DNA from 2 places in the Jeotgalicoccus nanhaiensis genome. Region 2 is predicted to be linked to the other one. Evidence: predicted binding sites of a transcription regulator. Region 2 holds the regulator's gene; the other holds the start of a gene.
What was found. The regulator NrdR, encoded in region 2, represses ribonucleotide reductase genes. The targets are predictions, from matches to a motif close to AACACNATATATNGTGTT.
Positions count from the first base shown of each region.

Region 1 (3,422 bases), on a different contig from region 2:
TGCAGCTGCGTTTGAGCAATCGTGTTTAACATGTCACGCGCATCATACTCGCGTTTTTTAACGTTGTCATTCGCAACAAGCTGGTCGTACATTTCGTCCATGTCCATATCGTCAAGAGCCATACCATATTCGCGTTCCACAGTGTGCGGAGCGAACAGGCTGAACGGTTTGTTGTCGCGTGCCAGTTCAAAGAACTTCGACGGTACAACAAGCCCTGTTGAAATTGTCGACAGACGGATGTCTTCATCCGCGTTTACTTTCTTAGTGTCGAGGAACTCAGGCAGGTCATAGTGGAAGATGTTTAAGTAAACAGCTCCCGCACCCGGACGCTGACCGAGCTGGTCTGCGTAGCTGAATCCGCCTTCCAGTGATTTCGCTACAGGCAGAACTCCTTTAGCTACACCTTCGATACCTTTAATTGCTTCGCCGCGTGCGCGCAGTTTTGATAAGTTAATCGCAACACCGCCGCCGATTTTACTTAATTGTTTGGCAGTTGAGTCGATATAGTTAATCGAGTTCAGTGAATCATCAACTTCGAGCAGGAAACATGATACCATTTCACCGCGACGTGCACGGCCTGCGTTTAAGAAGGTCGGAGTTGCCGGCTGATAACGCTGTTCCATCATCGATGTGATAAAACGCTTGGCAGTTTCAATATTGCCTTTTGCAAGGTACAGACTGACAATCACAACGTGCTGTCTGTAATCTTCCAGGTACTGTTTTTTATCGTTCGTTTTTAAAGTGTAATCTTTAAAGAACTTGCTCGCTGCCATGTAGCTTTTGAATTTGAACTCAATAGCATCTGCATGATCAATAATATCCTGAAGAGCCGTTTCGCTGTACTCTTTGAATAAATCGTAATAGAAATCGTTGTCCACGAGGTAATGCAGCCTTTCTAATTCCGAGTCAAAATGGATAGTCTTCGCTTCGACTTCCTCCATGAATACCTCAAGTGCCTCAAGGTCTTTCTCCAGTTTGTAAAACCCTGTTTCGTCGCGCTGCGTGACTTCGTTATTCAGTTCAACGTGGTTGTAAGTTTTTTCATCTAATACTTTCATGCAATTCCCCTGCCCTTTCTAATTCAACTATAAATTGTGCGCGCTCCTCCGGTGTGCCGTGAAGTTCAAACTTCATCAGGAGCGGTACGCTGTAATCGCTGCTTATATACTCGCCCGCCCTGGCAAAGTTCTGACCCCAGTTCCGGTTGCCGCTAGATGCGACTGCGACTAGATTATAAGAGTTTACTTTTAAAAATTCCTTAACAGTATCAGGCACAGCTCCGAAACCGTATGTCGGTGTAACTAAAATATAAGACTGATCGATTTTATCTCTGACATTGGCGGCTGTTATTTGATATAATTCATAGGTGTCCGGAATGTCCATACTATTTAAGAAACGACGGATATTACCTGTCATTGAATAATAAGCAATAATCACTTTGTCATCTCCTTTCGAGCATAACACAAACAGAACGTATGTTCTATGCGATGTTTGTTTCCATTACTCGCTTTTTACTTGCTTTCTATGCTGATACCACTACATATTGTGGTCGAAACATTTTACAGACACAATATATGTGCTTGAACATGTTCTATAATCTCATATTAAACTGCCATTAGCAATGTAAAAAACTGCCTTCTCTAAAAATTTCACGCTAAATAAATGGAGATAAAACGCCGGAAGTCACGGTGGATAAGTGATGGCAAGAATGAATTTTTTTCATAAAAAATATAACGAAATTTTTATCCTTTTTATTTGTTGAAATTCCTGAAATTATCGTACAAAACAAGTTGGAGTGTTGTTAATGAATAATGTTGTAAAAGGTATCATCGCACTGATTATTTCTTCTCTCGGATTTAGTCTGATGTCCCTTTTTGTAAAATATTCCGGAGATCTGCCTACAGTGCAAAAAACTTTCTTCAGAAATTTCATCTCGATGCTGATCGCGCTCGCGCTCGTTCTCTACTACAGAGAGAGCCTGTTCGGAAAACGGGAAAACCAGGGCTGGCTGCTGCTGCGTTCCGCGCTCGGCCTGGTCGGTGTGCTGTTAAATTTCTTCACTATCGACCGGATGGTTCTGAGCGATGCAGATATCTTAAATAAACTCAGTCCGTTCTTCACTATAATACTTTGCGCCATATTTTTAAAAGAATACATACGGAGATTCCAGCTGATTTCAATCATCATCGCGCTGGTCGGGGCAATCTTTATTATTAAACCGTCATTCTCGAGCGATACAATGTTTGCGCTCATCGGGGTGCTCGGCGCAATATTCGCAGCCGGAGCTTATACGGTGCTCCGGATTTTAGGCAGCCGGGAAAAGTTCTATACAGTAGTATTTTACTTTTCATTCTTCTCGACTGTCGCTCTCCTGCCGTTCTTTATCTACCAGTTTGAACCGATGACGATGAACCAGTTCTGGATGCTTATTCTGTCAGGAGTTTTCGCAGCTGTCGGCCAGTTTGGCCTGACGATTGCATACAGCTTCGCACCGGCGAAAGAGATATCTATCTTCTTCTATTCAACGATACTGTTTACTGCACTGTTCAGTATTATCGTCTTTAATGAAGTACCGGATATGCTGTCAATTCTCGGCTATATTATTATTTTCGCGGCAAGCTACTATATGTATATGAAAAACCGTCCCAAAAAACTAAAGGTCACCGGCAAGAAAAACAGAGCATCTTGATTGGAATAATTAGTGAAGTCCCCGGTTCAATATGAGCCGGGGGCTTTTTGTGCGGGCGTCGTCGTTAGGGCCAACGACGACGTTCAAAACGGTCTGGATGTCGTCGCTCAAATGAACCACGACGTTCAACGCCGTCTATACGTCTTCGCCGGAAAAACGACGACGTTCAAAGCGGTCTGGATGTTGTCGTTCAAATGAACCACGACGTTCAACGTCATCTATACGTCTTCGCCAGAAAAACCACGACGTTCAAGTTCTATTAAACTGAATACAGCCGGCAATTCACCGGTCCATCCTCAAATAAAAATGCCGGGACCTAATGTCCCGGCTTAGAAAGCCCCTTCATCTATATGCTTTTCTTGCCGCCGTGCTGCTGGATTTCTTCCAAAAAGTACGGGCAGTAGTGTTTCAACTTGTAGTTGCCGACACCCTGAATATGCATCATATCCTGTTTAGTCTGCGGCATTTTTTTCGCGAATTCTTTCAGTATCTGATCGGTAAATATCGCATCTTCATCCAGCTTATACTTATCTGCGAGTCCTTTACGGGTATCGAGCAGTTTATCGTATAAAATTTCGTTTGGCGATGAGTCCGTCGAAACGTCGACTCTTTCGTTGTAATGTTTCCGGTACGGCACTGTGTACAGTTTCACTTTACGGTCGAGAATATCAAAGCTCTTTTCAACGAGGTACATTTTATGGCCGGCATAATGTACATAGCCGCGCATGATAAG
Region 1 is NZ_JADGLW010000001.1:398,892-402,313, forward strand. Features, by position in the region: gene nrdE (class 1b ribonucleoside-diphosphate reductase subunit alpha) at 1-1,058, opposite strand, end outside; gene nrdI (class Ib ribonucleoside-diphosphate reductase assembly flavoprotein NrdI) at 1,042-1,437, opposite strand; gene IR135_RS01940 (DMT family transporter) at 1,805-2,689, shown strand; gene recQ (DNA helicase RecQ) at 3,036-3,422, opposite strand, start outside.
Region 1: the regulator NrdR is predicted to act here: its motif matches at 1,533-1,550, upstream of nrdI (class Ib ribonucleoside-diphosphate reductase assembly flavoprotein NrdI).

Region 2 (3,422 bases):
GCCGTTAGTATCAAGCGACTTTAATACAGATCCGCGCAGCTCTATCGTTGACTCAGCCCTGACTATGGTTATGGATAACAACAAAGTTAAAGTACTGTCATGGTACGATAATGAGTGGGGTTACTCTGTAAGATGTGTTGAATTGGCTGAAATGATCGCGAAAGATATTTAACAATACAGTCACAGGAGGATAGTTGATGCTATCCTCTTTTTTGATACAATAAAATTAACAATATGAACGAAGGAGTGCTGGCATGAAATTAGTAAATAAAGAAGGACAAAGTACAGATTTGCTTATCAACGGCGAAACAGCATCATACAAAGGCGAAGAATACGATGTGATTATTCACGACGGGGACCTTGCAGGCGCCGGACATATTGCGACGAATAACTTTATCGTCAAAGAAGAATATATTAAAGAAATGATTAAAAGATTTAAAGGCCGGAAAGGCAATGTCGACCAGTACGACGGCTTTCAGGGCTTTATGCTGATAAAAAAAGACAACAAAATGTCGGTGCTGACAGGCTGGCAGACAACAGAAGACTTTACAGCCTGGGTGGAATCGGAAGCCTTCCAGAACTCGCACGTTAAAAAAGAACAGCGTGTAAAATCCGAAGGCAGCGATTACTTGGAAGCAATGCCGGTACGTGAAAACTTCAGCGTCGAAGGCTAAACTTTTTGTATGAAACAGTCGTGACACCTCTTACTTTGAGGTGGCGGGACTGTTTTTTTTTGATGAGGGGTGGATGGCGATTGAGACGGCGCGCCATTGTGGATGTGACAATGGCACGGTAAAGCGTCCAGCGCGCCATTGTGGATGTGACAATGGCACAGTAAGGTGTCCAGCGCGCCACTGTGAAAGTGACAATGACGGGATAGGGCGGCTACTCCATCACTGTGCCTTCCACAATGACGGGACAAGACGTTTACTCCGTCACTGTGCCTCCTACAATGACGGGACAAGACGTTTACTCCGTCACTGTGATTTCCACAATGACGGGACAGATCGTTTACTCCGTCACTGTGCCTTCCACAATGACGTGACAAAGCGGCTACTCCGTCACTGTGATTCCCACAATGACCAGACAGCCGGCCTCCACCGCCCAATCCGCTTTCTTTTTTATGTTTCTTGCTTTCGGTGTTATAATAATTGAAACTAATCTATTACAAATGAGGTGAACATCATATGAGATGTCCAAAGTGTCAGCATACGAATTCAAAAGTGGTGGATTCGCGTCATGCGGATGAGATGAATGCGATTCGGAGACGCCGGGAATGCGAAGATTGCGCAACGCGTTTTACAACGTTTGAACGGATTGAACTGTCACCCCTTGTCGTTATAAAAAAAGACGGAACACGCGAAGTGTTCGACAGATCGAAGGTGCTTGACGGCCTTTTAAAAGCTTGTGAAAAACGGACGATTCCTTATGATGAAATTGAAAAGCGCGCGGATAACGTGGAAGCTGCTTTACGGAATTTAAACAAGGCTGAAATTTCCTCGAACGATATCGGCGAATCCGTTATGAAAGAATTAATTACTCTCGATCAGGTAGCATACGTGCGTTTTGCATCTGTGTACAGAGAATTTAAAGATATCGATCAGCTGATGGATATCCTCCAAAATCTAGAAAAAGGTAAGGCGTAAAATGAAATTTAATGAACGTTTAAAACCGAATACGGAGTTTATCGTTTACCAGCCGGGTACCTTATCCGACGATAATTACGAAGTGCTGAACGCCTTATATTTACCGGTTATCGGCACTGAAGCCTTCGGTATCTATCTGTATTTGTTTGAATCGACAAAAGTATACGATAAGCTTGCTGTCCGTTTTCATCGTGAGCTGATGGACGAGCTGTCGCTGAACTTATCGGATTTTGAAACGTCGCTCGATAAGCTCGAAGCCATCGGACTCGTGCGCACTTATGTATCGAATAAAGAACACGATGATCTCTTTGTCTACAGACTGCTGCAGCCGCTCACTCCGGAGATGTACTTCAAAGATCCCATGCTGTCCATGTATTTATACTCACAGGTCGGCTCTGCTAAATTCAACGATAAAAAAGACCGTCTTATCTATCCGGAACTGCCCGGTGACCTGACCGAGGTAACGAAGAAATTCACCGAGGTGTTCTACCACGCGAGAGATGCGAAATTCCGTACACCGGATGAGCACTTTAAACAGAATGACGTCTCCCGGGGACCGTCGATTGACCTCGATGATTTTGATTTCGAAGTGCTGTATACACACTTGAAGGGGACGCGCATCGATAAGCAGTTTTTTACAAAGGAAGTTAAAAAACTTGTCGTGCAGCTGAGCCAGCTGTTTAAATTAAATGCATATGATATTAAGCAGATTCTGCTGCAGTCATCGAGTCCTCAGTTCGGAATCGATAAAGAGCGCTTAAAAACCGAAGCCCGCAAATACTATCAGAAAGAATACGGGGAAGTTATTCCGAGTTTTACAACAGCTGAAGAAGCAGTAAGACCTTCCGGTGATGAATCGTATCTCGACAGCCTCGACAAGGTGAGTCCGCTCGACAGAATTAACGACCTCAGAAATTACAAACCTTCGGAAAACGATTTAAAAGTCGTGACGGAATTAATTGTTAAAACCGGCCTTGAAAACGGCGTGCTGAACGTGCTGCTGGAGTATGCTATTCAGATGAAAGAGGGCGATCTGCCGCTCAGATACGTGATGACCATCGCGGAAAACTGGGAAAAAGAAGGTTACCGCACAGCAGCGGAAGCGTATCAGTCGATTATGGAATTCCGTGAAGCCCAGGAAGAAAAACGTCGGAAACGCCAGTTTAAATACGCAGGTCCTGGTGAGGAACAGCCGGCCTGGCTGAAAGAGAAGACAAGCAGAAAAGAAAACCGGCAAGGAACCTCTAAGACTAAGAATACGAAGAAAACCGGTGAACCGATGAAAACGCTGAAAGATGATGAAGACTTCAGCAAACTGATTAATAAATTTAGAGAAAATTAGGTGAGGCGATGGAACCGATCAGCAGTTTCGTTAAAAATTCCAGCAGAATAGCGGAGAATAACGAACGTATTTATAACGAAATTATTAATCATCCGAAGATGAAGGCCTTTATGGAGGCACATGAAGGTAAAGTTACCCGCTCCATGATTCAAAATGATCTGATGATTTTAAAACATTATATAAATCAGCCGGCTGAATGCGAACCGGCGGGAGAGGGTAAATGCCTGAGCCATCCGGACGGCTTTATTATAAATCTCGATATCCGCCAGGGCCGGTTTAACATGATTTATACCAAATGTCCGATCAAAGCAAAACACGAGGAGTTCTTAAAACGGGAAAGTCTGATACAGAGCTTTCATATTCCGCGGGATGTGCGTGAAGCGACTTTCGATACGATTTTCTTAAATGACGGCCGCCGGGATATTTTAAAAAAT
Region 2 is NZ_JADGLW010000004.1:33,144-36,565, reverse strand. Features, by position in the region: gene gap (type I glyceraldehyde-3-phosphate dehydrogenase) at 1-172, shown strand, start outside; gene IR135_RS07090 (antibiotic biosynthesis monooxygenase family protein) at 255-674, shown strand; gene nrdR (transcriptional regulator NrdR) at 1,188-1,646, shown strand; gene IR135_RS07080 (replication initiation and membrane attachment family protein) at 1,648-2,988, shown strand; gene dnaI (primosomal protein DnaI) at 2,997-3,422, shown strand, end outside.